Regions from separate parts of the Kitasatospora sp. NPDC058406 genome, predicted to be linked through region 1. Evidence: predicted binding sites of a transcription regulator. Region 1 holds the regulator's gene; the other holds the start of a gene.
What was found. Region 1 encodes HrcA, which represses chaperone genes, less so after heat shock. Its sites were predicted from a motif close to TTNGCACTCNGNNNNNCNGAGTGCNAA; they were not measured.
Positions count from the first base shown of each region.

Region 2: the regulator HrcA is predicted to act here: its motif matches at 3,732-3,758, upstream of groES (co-chaperone GroES).

Region 1 covers NZ_JBHXKE010000006.1:31,123-38,208, reverse strand. Annotated here, with positions in the region: gene ACFWOG_RS02520 (S41 family peptidase) at 1-2,184, opposite strand, end outside; gene ACFWOG_RS02515 (16S rRNA (uracil(1498)-N(3))-methyltransferase) at 2,322-3,071, opposite strand; gene dnaJ (molecular chaperone DnaJ) at 3,162-4,298, opposite strand; gene hrcA (heat-inducible transcriptional repressor HrcA) at 4,374-5,408, opposite strand; gene htpX (zinc metalloprotease HtpX) at 5,668-6,588, shown strand; gene ACFWOG_RS02495 (hypothetical protein) at 6,619-7,086, shown strand, end outside.
Region 2 covers NZ_JBHXKE010000092.1:21,137-28,222, reverse strand. Annotated here, with positions in the region: gene tsaD (tRNA (adenosine(37)-N6)-threonylcarbamoyltransferase complex transferase subunit TsaD) at 1-1,069, shown strand, start outside; gene ACFWOG_RS19655 (hypothetical protein) at 1,066-1,329, shown strand; gene ACFWOG_RS19650 (polysaccharide deacetylase family protein) at 1,456-2,415, shown strand; gene ACFWOG_RS19645 (methyltransferase domain-containing protein) at 2,391-3,590, opposite strand; gene groES (co-chaperone GroES) at 3,900-4,205, shown strand; gene groL (chaperonin GroEL) at 4,336-5,964, shown strand; gene ACFWOG_RS19630 (LysR substrate-binding domain-containing protein) at 6,163-7,086, shown strand, end outside.

The DNA of each region.
Region 1 (7,086 bases):
GCCCGCCCAGTCCACGCCGTCGAGGTCCGGGCGCCAGAAGTTGTCGCGCATCAGGCGGCCGTTCTCGTCGAACATCTGCCGCCACTCGGCGGCCGGGTCGACGGTCACCCGGAGCCGGGCGAGGTCGACCTCGATCTCGTCGTCCTCGCCGACCGCCTTGTGGTCGGCGGGCACGATCCGCAGCTCGCCCTCGTCCAGCACCGCGAGCCGGGTGCCGTCGCCGCTCACCGCGAACGAGTCCAGCCCGTCCACCAGTTGCTCGGCCCGGCGCTTGCGGAGGTCGAACCGCTCCAGCGTGGGGCGCGGCCGCTCGTCCTCCAGCGAGGCCGCCTCGTCGCCGAGCTCGCCGACCAGCGGGACGCGCGTCCAGAGCACGCCGTCCTTGGCGGCCCGCAGCGAGCCGAACCGGCCGCCCTCGACCGGGAACGGCACGATCCGGTCGGCGATGCCGTCGAGGTCGACCCGGGTGACCGGCGGCGCGTCGGCCGTGCCCTCCTCGCCCTCCGTCTTCTTGCCCTTGGGCTCGTCATCCTCGCCGCCGACCGGCCGACCGGCCCGCCGCGGCCCGAACGGGGACGGCGTGTCGGCGGCCAGCGTGATCAGGTACGGGCGGCAGCCGTTCGGGAAGGACAGGTCGAAGACGTGCGAGTCGTAGACCGGGTCGAAGTTGCGCACCGAGAGGAACGCCAGGTGCCGGCCGTCCGTGGTGAAGGCCGGCGAGGTGTCGATGAACCGCTGCGGGGTGGCCTCGGACACCGTCCGGGTGGTCAGGTTGGCCAGCACGATCTGGCGCAGCGACCACGGCCCGAGGGCGGGCTGGGACCAGGCCAGCCAGGCCGAGTCCGGGCTGAACGCCAGGCCGCTGACCTCGCCGTCGGTGCTGTGCGCCAGCTCGTGCACGACGCCGTCGGTCAGGGCGACCAGCAGGACCCGGCCGTCGTGCGCGCCGACCGCCACCTGCTTGCCGTCCGGCGAGACGAGCAGCGACCGGACCCGGCCGAGCTGCCCGGCGGCCAGCCGGCGGCGCTCGGTGCCGAGCACCGCGGGGGCGTACTCGATCGCGTCCTCGCCCTCGGCGTCGGTCACCCAGACCACGCCCTGCCCGCCGTCCTCGCCCGAACCGGGCACCACGCGGGCGAGTCGGCCGCGCACGCCCGGCGACTCGTCCAGGACGCGGGCCGGGCCCTCCCGGTGGGTCAGCCAGTGCACGGTCCCGCGCACCACGACGGCGCCGGCCCGGCCGGTGCGGTCGGGCGCGGCGGTCTCCAGCCAGTGCGCGGCCGGGACCGGACGCGGGCGGCGGCCGGTGCGCGGACCCGCCAGCCGGACGTCGAGGCGCCGCGGCTCCGCGTCGGCCAGGTCGTCCAGCAGCCAGAGGTCGCCCGCGGTGTGCCAGACGACGCGGGTGCCGTCGGTGGCGGCGTTGCGGGCGTAGAAGCCGTCCGGGGAGGAGGAGTGGCGGCGCAGGTCGGTGCCGTCCGGGAGGCTGGACCAGAGGTCGCCGACGCCCTCGTGGTCGGAGAGGAAGGCGATCCTCGCCCGGTCCGCCTCCCCCACCCAGAGCGGCGAGTCGATGTTCCCGGTCAGCTCCTCGTGGATCCGGTCGAACCGCTCCGTACCGATCCACAGCTTGCCGGTCCGCCCGCCCCGGTACCGCTTCCACCAGGCCGGCTCCACGCCGAACGCGGAGACCAGCAGCACCCTCCCCCCGCCTTCGGCCGGGGGCGCCCCCGAGCCGCCCGCCTCGAAGGACAGCCCGCCGACCGGCCCGTACGGCAGCCGTTCCGGCTCACCGCCGTCCAGCGGCACCGCGTGGGCCCAGGTGCGGCGCAGCGAGCCCTGTCCGGCGGCGGTGGTGGCGATCGGCCGGCCGTCCGGGGTCCAGCCGCGCAGCTGGGTCTGGGCGTCGCCCCAGTGGGTCAGCCGTCGGGACGGGCCGCCGTCCACCGGGACGACGTGCACCTCGGGTGCGCCGTCGCGGGCGGAGGTGAAGGCGACGTGCCGCCCGTCCGGGGAGAATCTCGGGCGGCGCACCGGGAGGTGATCGGCCGTCAGTCTCCAGGCCCGGCCGCCGTCCAGCGGGGCGAGCCACACGTCGTTCTCGGCGACGAAGGTGAGGAGGTCGCCGTGGAGGTGCGGGTGGCGCAGGTAGGCGCCGGCGGGGGTGCTTTCGGGTTCGCTCACACCGCCACCCTAGGCACCCGTGCCCGGCCCACGCCCGGTTTTCGCCGACCAGGACCCCCTGTCGGGGGACCGGGGATCCGGGGGTCGCCCGGCCCGCCCGGCCCGCCGCCCCGCTCGAACGGCCCGGTGCGGTCGGCTCAGCTCCAGCGGCCGGTGCGGCCCAGCAGCAGGGCCCCGGCCGCCACCCCTGCCGTGGAGGTGCGCAGCACCGACAGGCCGAGCCGGAACGGCTTCGCCCCGGCCTCGGCGAAGGCCGCCAGCTCCTCCGGGGAGACGCCGCCCTCGGGGCCGACCACCAGCACGAGGTCCCCGGAGTCCGGGAGCACGGCCCCGGCCAGCGGCTCGGCGCCCTCCTCGTGCAGCACGGCGGCGAACGCCGCGCCGGCCAGCACCGGGACCAGTTGCCGGGTGGTCAGCGGCTCGCGGACCTCGGGGAACCGCAGCCGGCGGGACTGCTTGCCGGCCTCCCGCGCGGTGGCGCGCCACTTGGCGAGCGCCTTGGCGCCGCGGTCGCCCTTCCACTGGGTGATGCAGCGGGAGGCCGACCAGGGGATCACCACGTCCACCCCGACCTCGGTCATGGTCTCCACCGCCAGCTCGCCGCGGTCGCCCTTGGGCAGCGCCTGGACCACGACGATCCGGGGCGCCGGCTCGGCCTCGCGGCGGACGGCCGTCACCGTCACCTCGATCGCGTCCTTGCCGTGCACCGCCGCGACGGTGCCGTCCACCCCGAGGCCGAGCCCGTCGGCCAGGGTCACGGCCTCGCCCGCCTCCAGCCGCTTCACCGCCGCCGCGTGCCGCCCCTCGGGCCCGTCCAGCCGGACCAGCACGCCGGGGGCGGCGGTGGCGATCCGCTCGGTCTCGACGACGAACACGGGCGCGGTCATGGGGTCTTCCTCCGGAATGGGTCGGGCGGTGGAACGACGGCGCCCGGCACCCCGGCGACGGAGGTCGCGGAGTGCCGGGCGCCGGAGCCGTCAGCGGCCGATGAAGGCGTCCTTCAGGCGGGAGAACAGGCCCTGCTGCCCGGGCGCGAACTGGCCGGACGGCCGCTCCTCACCGCGCAGCACCGCGAGGCGGCGCAGCAGGTCCTCCTGCTCGGGGTCGAGCTTGGAGGGCGTCTGCACCTCGACGTGCACTATCAGGTCGCCCCGGCCGCCGCCGCGCAGATGGGTGATGCCGCGACCGTGCAGCGGGATCGACTGTCCGGACTGGGTGCCGGGCCGGATGTCGACCTCCTCCAGCCCGTCCAGGGTCTGCAACGGCACCTGGGTGCCGAGCGAGGCGGCCGTCATCGGGATGGTGACGGTGCAGTGCAGGTCGTCGCCGCGCCGCTGGAACACCGTGTGGGCGGTCTCGGCGATCTCGACGTAGAGGTCGCCGGCCGGGCCGCCGCCGGGGCCGACCTCGCCCTCGCCGGCCAGCTGGATCCGGGTGCCGTTGTCGACACCGGCGGGGATCTTGACGGTGAGGGTGCGGCGGGCGCGGACCCGGCCGTCGCCGGCGCACTCCGGGCACGGGGTGGGCACGACGGTGCCGAAGCCCTGGCACTGCGGGCAGGGGCGGGAGGTCATGACCTGGCCCAGGAAGGACCGGGTGACCTGGGAGACCTCGCCCTTGCCGCGGCACATGTCGCAGGTCTGCGCGGAGGTGCCGGGGGCCGCGCCCTCGCCGCTGCAGGTGGTGCAGGTGACGGCCGTGTCGACCTGGAGTTCCTTGGTGGTGCCGAAGGCGGCCTCCTCCAGGGTGATCTCCAGCCGGATCATGGCGTCCTGGCCCCGGCGGGTCCGCGACCGCGGGCCGCGCTGGCCCGAGGCGGCGCCGAAGAAGGCGTCCATGATGTCGGAGAAGCCGAAGCCCGCCGCGCCCGCGCCGAAGCCGCCCGCGCCGCCGTTCGGCGACAGCGGGTCACCGCCGAGGTCGTAGACCTGGCGCTTCTGCGGGTCGGAGAGCACCTCGTAGGCGGCGTTGATCTCCTTGAACCGCTCCTGCGTCTTCGGGTCCGGGTTGACGTCCGGGTGCAGTTCGCGTGCCAGGCGCCGGAACGCCTTCTTGATCTCGTCCTGCCCCGCATCCCGTCGGACGCCGAGTACCGCGTAGTAGTCCGTGGCCACCAAATGCTCCGCTTGTTCCGCCTGTAGAAGTGCTTGCGACTGGAACCACCGTCAGGGTCCTGACGGTGGCCGTTCCTACGACTCGGCCAGGATCTGGCCCACGTACCGTGCCACCGCTCGCACCGCCCCCATTGTGCCCGGATAGTCCATCCGGGTCGGACCGATCACACCCAGTTTGGCCACGCTCTCGTCGCCCGAACCGTAACCGACCGAGACGACGGAGGTGGAATTGAGGCCCTCGTAGGCGTTCTCACGCCCGATCCGGACCGTCATCCCGGCGTCCGCGGTCTCACCCAGGAGGCGGAGCAGGATGACCTGTTCCTCCAGTGCCTCCAGCACCGGCTGGATGGTCAACGGGAAGTCGTGGCCGAAACGGGTCAGGTTGGCCGTGCCGGCCAGCATGATCCGTTCCTCGTTCTGCTCGGCGAGCGCCTCGAAGAGCGTCGCCAGGACCGTCGCGACGGTCGGCCGGTCCCCCGCCTCGAACTGCGCGGGAAGGTCCTCCAGCAGTCCCGGGACCTCGGGGAGCCGCTGTCCGGCGGCCCGCACGTTGATCCGGGCCCGGAGGTCGGCCAGGACGGTCTCGCCCACCGCCCCGGGGCAGTCCACCATCCGCTGCTCGACCCGGCCGGTGTTGGTGATCAGCACCAGCATCACCTTGGCCGGGGCCAGCGCGACCAGCTCGATGTGCCGCACGGTGGACCGGGAGAGCGAGGGGTACTGCACCACCGCGACCTGGCGGGTCAGCTGGGCGAGCAGCCGCACCGTACGGGCGACCACGTCGTCGAGGTCGACCGCCCCGTCCAGGAAGTGCCGGATCGCCCGCCGCTCGGGCGCGCTCATCGGCTTGACCTCGGCCAGCCGGTCCACGAACAGGCGGTACCCCTTGTCGGTGGGGATGCGCCCGGCGCTGGTGTGCGGCTGGTGGATGTAACCGTCCTCCTCCAGCGCGGCCATGTCGTTGCGGACGGTCGCCGGGGAGACCCCGAGGTTGTGCCGTTCCACGAGGGCCTTGGAGCCGACCGGCTCCTCCGTCCCCACGTAGTCCTGGACGATGGCGCGAAGCACCGCGAGTTTGCGGTCGTCCAGCTGGCGGACCTCACCGGCCATGGGCACGCACCTCCGTCTTCACGCGTTGTCCGATATGACATGTGTCCGTTTCGAGCCGCTTCGCCCGTTCCGGGAGGAACCGGGCTTGGCACTCGGAACATACGAGTGCCAGGACCCTACCTGCCAGTGTAAGGCCCGGGTCCGACGGCAGGAACGGCCCGGCCGGAGTGATCCTGCCCGCAGTTCGCGGCGCGCGGGTGATGCCGCGGGCCCGGCCTGGTGGCAGCATCGGAAGCGGACGGCGAACGGAGGACCAGCGATGTCGACCTCGGGCCAGCACTCCCGTTTCGCGCCGGACCGCGGCCTGACCGGCCGGATGGTCGGCACGATGTTCGTGATCGGGCTGCTGTACGTCGGATTCACCGGGCTGTTGATCGTGCTGCTGCGCGGCGCCTGGCCGATCGTCGTCCTGATCTCGGGCGGCCTGTTCGTCGCCCAGTTCTGGTTCAGCGACAAGATCACCGAACGGGCCATGGGGGCGCACCGGGTCACCCCCGAGCAGTACCCGCAGCTGCACGGCACCGTCGACCGGCTCTGCGCGCTGGCCGACATGCCCAAACCCCGGGTGGCGGTCGCCGACAACGACATGCCGAACGCCTTCGCCACCGGCCGCAACCCGAAGAACGCGGTGGTCTGCGTCACCACCGGGCTGCTGCGCCGGCTGGAGCCGGAGGAACTGGAGGGCGTGCTCGCCCACGAGCTGTCCCACGTCGCCCACCGGGACGTCGCGGTGATGACCGTCGCCGGGTTCCTCGGTGTCCTCGCCGGAGCCATGACCCGGATCGCCATGTACGGCGGGTTCATGGGCGGCGGCCGCAACAGCAACGACTCCAACGCCGCGATCGCCGCCCTGATCGTCCCGCTGGTGTCGGTGGTCGTGTACGCGATCAGCTTCCTGCTGACCCGGCTGCTCTCCCGCTACCGGGAGCTGGCGGCCGACCGGGCCGCCGCCCAGCTCACCGGCCGTCCCAGCGCGCTGGCTTCGGCGCTCACCAAGGTGACCGGCCAGATCGCCGCCATCCCGACCAGGGACCTGCGCCAGGCGCAGGCCTACAACGCCTTCTACTTCGCCCCCGCGCTGAGCGCCCGGGAGACCGCCGGCCGGCTGCTCTCCACCCACCCGACGCTGGAGCAGCGGCTGGAGCAGCTGGCCGAGATCTCCACCCGGCTCGGCCACTGAACCGCCTCCTCCTCCGGGAAAGGGACCACCGTGGGAATCCTGGACGCCCTGTTCGGCCGCACCAAGCCCGTGCGGCCCGACCTCGACCAGCTGTTCGGCGTGCCGTCCGCCGCGATCACCCTGGAGGCCGCGGCCGGTTTCCGGCCCACCGGGGTCGGGTCGGTCTGCTTCGCCTCCGTGGAGGGCGGGGCCTTCGGCGAGGTCGAACGGCAGGTCCGGGCCCTCCTGGACGCCGACACCGAGCGCGGCGGCGTCCCCGTCGAGGCGTCCAAGGACGCGTACGGCTACTCCTGGCTGCTGGCCCGGCACGCTCCCGGGGAACTGCCGGAGCTGGTCAACGACCTGCACGCGGTCAACAGCGAGCTGGAGGCGAACGGCTTCGGGCCGCAGCTGCTCTGCTCGCTCGTCGCCTTCCGCGACGAGGGGGGCCGGCCGCTGGCGCTGGTCTACCTGTACAAGCGCGGCACCTTCTACCCCTTCGCGCCGGCGGCGGGCGGC
Region 2 (7,086 bases), on a different contig from region 1:
CTGCGACGAGACCGGCGTCGGCATCGTGCGCGGCACCACCCTGCTCGCCGACGCGGTCGCTTCCAGCGTCAACGACCACGCCCGGTTCGGCGGCGTCGTCCCCGAGATCGCCAGCCGCGCGCACCTGGAGGCGATGGTCCCGACCATCGAGCGCGCCCTGGAGACCGCCGGCGTCAAGGCCGGCGACCTGGACGGCATCGCCGTCACGGCCGGCCCGGGCCTGGCGGGCGCGCTGCTGGTCGGCGTGAGCGCCGCCAAGGCGTACGCGTGGGCCCTCGACAAGCCGCTCTACGGGGTCAACCACCTCGCCTCGCACATCTGCGTGGACCAGCTGGAGCACGGCCGGCTGCCGTCGCCGACGATGGCCCTGCTGGTCTCCGGCGGGCACTCCTCGCTGCTGCTCAGCGCGGACATCACCAGTGACGTCCGCCCGCTCGGCGCGACCATCGACGACGCGGCAGGCGAGGCCTTCGACAAGGTCGCCCGGGTGCTCGGACTGGGCTTCCCCGGCGGCCCGGTGGTGGACCGCAGGGCCCGCGAGGGTGACCCCGGGGCGATCGCCTTCCCGCGCGGCCTGACCGGCCCCAGGGACCCGGAGTACGACTTCTCCTTCTCCGGGCTGAAGACCGCCGTCGCCCGCTGGGTCGAGGCGAAGCGCCGGGCCGGGGAGGAGGTGCCGGTCGCGGACGTCGCGGCGTCCTTCCAGGAGGCCGTCACCGACGTGCTGACCCGCAAGGCGGTCAAGGCGTGCAAGGACAGCGGCGTCGACCACCTGATGATCGGCGGCGGCGTGGCGGCGAACTCGCGGCTGCGCGAGATGGCCCAGCAGCGCTGTGACAAGGCCGGTATCCGGCTCCGGGTGCCGCGGCCGGGCCTGTGCACCGACAACGGCGCGATGGTCGCCGCGCTCGGCGCCGAGATGGTCTGGCGCAACCGCGCGCCGTCCTCCCTCGCCCTGTCGGCCGACTCCTCGCTGCCGGTCACCGAGGTCCACGTGCCGGACGCCGCAGCCGTGCACGGCGACGTCCACGGCCAGGCGTACGACGCGCTGACCGGGCAGCAGAAGTGACCACCACCGCCGCGATGTGGGAGGCCCGGGCGGCCGACGGACGCGCCGCCGAGCTCTCCGCCTGGGTGCGCGAGGTCGCGTTGCCCGCGCTGCGCGGTACGGCCGGGCTGGTCCGCACCGAGCTGTTCGCCGCTCCGGGCGAGCGCGTGCTGCTGATCACCTGGTGGACCGGCGAGCCGGTGCCGGTGGTCGAGCCGCCCGCCGGGCTGCTGGGCCGTCCGGTCCACCGGTGGTCCTTCACCAGCGAGCACGTGGAGTAGCCCCCGCCCCGCGCCGTCCGACCCCGCGCCGTCCGACCCCGCCGCCCGACCCGCCTCCACCCCCGCCGATCGGCTGCTCGAAGGCCCGACCGGGAACCGAACACGTGACCGTTACCGTGCAAGGCGATGAGATCGCTGGACGGGACCGGGGAGCACGGCGCGGTGAAGAGGCACGGGCGGGGCAGGACGACGACGTACGCGGTGGGGGCGATGGCGCTGCTCACCGCCGTCTCCGGGTGCGGCAGCGGCGGCGGGACCGGCGGCCCGCCCGCCGCGGCGGTCTCCACCCCGGCCGACCGGGGCGCCGCCGCCTCCTCGGCCGCGCCGCAGCAGCCCGTGACGCCGCCGCCGGCCCCCGCCCCGGTTCCCGCCGCCGCCGGGGATCCGGCCGCCTGGGCCAAGTGGAACCTCAAGCCGCTGCCGCCCGCGCCGCCGGCGCCGGCCGACAAGCCGGTGAAGCTCCGGCGGAGCGGGCCCGTCCCGGTGTTCAGCGAGGTGCGGACCACCGACAAGGTCGTCTTCGTCACCATCGACGACGGCGCCGAGAAGGACCCGCGGTTCGTCGAGATGCTGACCGACCTCAAGGTGCCCGTCTCGATGTTCCTGACCCGCGACGTCGTCAAGGACGACTACGGCTACTTCAAGCGGCTCCAGGCGCTCGGCAACCACGTCCACAACCACACCGTGGGCCACGCCCAGTTGAGCAAGGTCACGCCGGAGAGACAGCGGTCCGAGATCTGCGACGCCCAGACCGCCTTCACCCAGCAGTACGGCACCGCCCCGCTGCTCTTCCGGCCGCCGTACGGCGACGGCGCCCACACGGCGGCGCTCAACGACGCGGTGCAGCAGTGCGGACCGAGGGCCGTCGTGCTCTGGCGGGAGTCGATGCAGATCCACGACATGCAGTACCAGGCGGCGGACAAGAAGCTCCGGCCCGGTGACATCGTCCTGGCCCACTTCCGGGGCCCGAAGGACCTCAAGGGCGAGACGATGACGCAGATGTTCGGCGAGATGCTGGCCCGGATCCAGGAGCAGGGCTTCGCGGTGGCCCGGCTGGAGGACTACATCGAGTCGCCCGCCGCCTGAGCGTCGGCCCGGACGGGCTGTCCGAGCATCATCAGCGGCCCGTTGTCGGTCCGGCTGAGGATCACCGTGACGGAGTTCGGGCCTGACGGCTTCAGCTGGCGGCGCAGCTCCTCCGGGGTGATCGCCATTCCGCGCTTCTTGATCACCACCGTGCCGACGCCCCGCTCGCGCAGCAGCGCCTTCAGCTTCTTGATGTGGAACGGCAGCACGTCGGTCAGCTCGAAGGCGTGCGCGTACGGGGTGGCGACCAGCTCGTCCGAGGTGACGTAGGCGATCTTCGGGTCGATCAGCCGGCCGTTCACCTGCCCGGCCACCTCGGCGACCAGGTGGGCCCGGATCACCGCGCCGTCCGGCTCGTACAGGTAGCGGCCGACCGGGCCGGCCGGCGGGTCGGGCAGGTCGCCGCCGGTCAGGCTCGTCCGACCGGGGAGCAGGGTGGCGCGGTGCGGGCCGGCGGCCCCGGTGCCGAACCAGAGCACCGCCTCCTTGACGTCGCCGTGGTCGGAGACCCACTCGGCCTCGGCGTCGGCCGGCACCGCCTCGTGCGGGATGCCCGGTGCCACCTTGAGCGCGCCGATCGGGGTGCGCCGGCCGGCCCCGATCGCCCAGGAGAGCGGGGGGGCGTACGCCTCGGGGTCGAAGACCCGGCCGCGCGCGGTGCGCCGGGCCGGGTCGGTGAAGACCGCGTCGTAGCCGGTGACGTCGATGTCGGCGACGTCCGCGCAGCGCACCTCGACCAGGTCGGTCAGGCCCAGCGCGGCCGCGTTGGCCGCAGTGGCCGCGCAGGCGGCCGGGTCCCGGTCGACGGCGAGGACCTCGATCCCCGCCCGGGCCAGTGCCAGCACGTCGCCGCCGACCCCGCAGCAGAGGTCGGCCAGCCGCCGCACGCCGAGGTCCGCGAAGCGGTGGGCCCGCCACTCGGCGACGCTGCGCCGGGTGGACTGCTCGACGCCGTCGGGCGTGAAGTACATGAGATCGGCGTCCGCACCGAACTTGGCCCGCGCCCGCTGCCGGAGCCGGGCCTGCCCGAAGGCGGCGGACACCAGCTCGGCGGGGTGCTCCCTGCGCAGCCGGGTGGCCAGCGCCAGCTCCTCCTCCGGCGCGAACTCGCGCAGTTCGGCGAGCAGGGCCTGGCCCCGGTCGGTCAGCAGGGGCTGCAGGTTGTCGGTCTCCACGGGCCCATTCTCCCCGGTCGGTGCGCCGGGACGGGCCGGTGCGTCCGGAGGTCTCGATCACGGGACGCGTGTGCGGTCGGGGGAACGACCCGAACGCGAGTGCGGCTACTCGCCCGTATCCCGGGGTCCGGGGGCGCGCCGTTGGCACTCTGGTTGACTGAGTGCTAACCGCGGCCTATGGTCATGCCTAGCACTCTCCACGGGGGGAGTGCTAACGCGAAGAGGCGTTTCTGACCCCCGCGACGGCAGATCCGCAGGTTCGCCCCTACCCGTTAGTAAGCCCCGTAATCTCCGAAGGGGAGCTCGGACGTGACCACCAGCAGCAAGGTTGCCATCAAGCCGCTCGAGGACCGCATCGTGGTCCAGCCGCTCGACGCCGAGACCACCACGGCCTCCGGCCTGGTTATCCCGGACACGGCCAAGGAGAAGCCCCAGGAGGGCGTCGTCCTGGCTGTCGGCCCGGGTCGCTTCGAGGACGGCCAGCGTCTGCCGCTCGACGTCGCCGTCGGTGACATCGTCCTGTACTCGAAGTACGGCGGCACCGAGGTGAAGTACCAGGGCGAGGAGTACCTCGTCCTCTCGGCGCGCGACGTTCTCGCCATCATCGAGAAGTAAGCAGCACCGAGAAGTAAGACGTCCCGACCCGCCCCGGATCCGTGTCCCTAGTGACAGGGGCCCGGGGCGTGGTTGTTGGTTCACGTAGTCGAGCGGCCGCGACGGCCGCAGCCCCGAGGGAATAGGGAACATGGCGAAGATCCTGCAGTTCAACGAGGACGCGCGCCGCTCGCTGGAGCGCGGTGTCAACAAGCTGGCCGACACCGTCAAGGTGACCATCGGCCCCAAGGGCCGCAACGTCGTCATCGACAAGAAGTTCGGTGCTCCGACCATCACCAACGACGGTGTCACCATCGCCCGTGAGGTCGAGCTCGACGACCCGTACGAGAACCTTGGCGCGCAGCTCGTCAAGGAGGTCGCCACCAAGACCAACGACGTCGCGGGTGACGGCACCACCACCGCCACCGTGCTGGCCCAGGCCCTGGTGAACGAGGGTCTGCGCAACGTCGCCGCCGGTGCCGGCCCGGCCGCCCTGAAGAAGGGCATCGACAAGGCCGTCGCCGCCGTCTCCGAGCACCTGCTGTCCATCGCCCGCGAGATCGAGGGCAAGGACGACGTCGCCGCCGTCGCGACCCTCTCCGCGCAGGACACCCAGGTCGGCGAGCTCATCGCCGAGGCGATCGACAAGGTCGGCAAGGACGGTGTCATCACCGTCGAGGAGTCGAACACCTTCGGCGTGGAGCTGGACTTCACCGAGGGCATGCAGTTCGACAAGGGCTACCTGTCGCCGTACTTCGTGACCGACGCGGAGCGGCAGGAGGCGGTCCTGGAGGACCCGTACATCCTGATCAACCAGGGCAAGATCTCCTCCATCCAGGAGCTCCTGCCGCTGCTGGAGAAGGTCGTGCAGGGCGGTACCTCCCGCCCGCTGCTGATCATCGCCGAGGACGTCGACGGCGAGGCGCTGTCGACCCTCCTGGTGAACAAGATCCGCGGCATCTTCAACGCCGTGGCCGTCAAGGCCCCGGGCTTCGGTGACCGCCGCAAGGCGATCCTGGGCGACCTCGCCACCCTGACCGGTGGCACCGTGATCTCCGAGGAGGTCGGCCTCAAGCTCGACCAGGCCGGTCTGGACGTGCTGGGCAGCGCCCGCCGCGTGACCATCACCAAGGACGAGACCACCATCGTCGACGGTGCCGGCGACAGCGAGGCCGTGGCCGGCCGCGTCGCCCAGATCAAGGGCGAGATCGCCAACACCGACTCGGACTGGGACCGCGAGAAGCTGCAGGAGCGCCTGGCCAAGCTGGCCGGCGGCGTCTGCGTCATCCGTGTCGGTGCCGCCACCGAGGTGGAGCTGAAGGAGCGCAAGCACCGCCTGGAGGACGCCATCTCGGCGACCCGTGCCGCGGTCGAGGAGGGCATCGTCGCCGGTGGTGGCGCCTCCCTCGTCCACGCCGCCAAGGTGCTGAACGACGGCCTGGGCCTGACGGGCGACGAGGCGACCGGTGTCGCGGTCGTCCGCAAGGCGCTGCACGAGCCGCTGCGCTGGATCGCCCAGAACGCCGGCCTGGAGGGTTACGTCATCACCTCCAAGGTCTCCGAGCTGGAGCCGGGCCAGGGCTACAACGCCGCCACGGGCGAGTACGGCGACCTGATCAAGGCCGGCGTCATCGACCCGGTCAAGGTCACCCGTTCCGCCCTGGAGAACGCCGCCTCGATCGCCTCCCTGCTGCTCACCACCGAGACCCTCGTGGTGGAGAAGAAGGAGGAGGAGCCCGACGCCGGTCACTCGCACGGCGGCCACGGCCACTCCCACTGACACCCGTTCAGTGACCGGAGGCCCGGTCCGCGCCCCTCGGGGACGCGGCCGGGCCTCCGGCGTGTCGGCCGCGGTACGCCCCTGACGGGCCGCTCCGAGGTGCGGCGTCCGGAGCGCATCGCGCCGGTGGGCGAGTTTTACTCTTCAACTATCATCTGAATTTTGCAGATAGCAAAGATTTACTTATATCTTTGAGGCATGATCGAGGCCCGCCACCTGCGCGTCCTGCGTGCCGTCGCCCGCACCGGATCCTTCTCCGCCGCCGCCCGCGAGCTGGGGTGTACGCAACCCGCCATCAGCCAGCAGATGAAGGCGCTGGAGAAGTCCGTGGACACCCCGCTGGTGGTCCGTTCGGGTCGCGGGATGCAGCTGAGCGAGGCCGGACGGGTGCTGCTCAAGCATGCCACCGGGATCCTCGCCGGGCTCTCCGCCGCCGAGGAGGAGGTGGCGGCGATCGCCGGACTGCGGGCCGGACGGGTGCGTCTGGTCTCCTTCCCGACCGCGAGTTCCACTCTGGTGCCGCCTGCCGTCGCCCGGCTGCGGGACAGCCATCCGGGGGTCCGCGTGTCGCTGGTCGACGCGGAGCCTCCGGAGTCGCTGGCGATGCTGCGCGGCGGCGAGTGCGAGGTCGCGCTGGCCTTCCGCTACCCCCAGGCGTCCGGCGCCGCCGCGCCGGCGCCCGCGCACGGCACGCCCCGTGAGGCGCGCGCCGAGGCCAACCTGGAGGCCCAGCAGCTCAGCGCCGGCACCGACTGGTCCGACCTGGTGGTCACCCCGCTGCTGGACGACCCGCTGGTCGGCCTGCTGCCCGCCGGACACCGGCTGGCCGGGCGCGGCGGGCCCGTGGAGCTGGCCGAGCTGGCCTCCGAGCAGTGGATCGCCGGCTGCCCGCAGTGCCGCGGGCACCTGGTGGAGCTCTGCGCCGGAGCCGGGTTCGAGCCCAGGATCGACTTCGCGACCGACGACTACCCCGCGGTGGTCGGCCTGGTCGCCGCCGGGCTCGGGGTGGCGGTGCTGCCGGGGCTGGCGCTGCAGTCGGTGCGCCCGGACGGGGTCGTGACGGTGGCGGTGCACGCCGCCACGGGAGCGCCGGCGGTACGGCAGGTGGTGGCGCTGACCCTC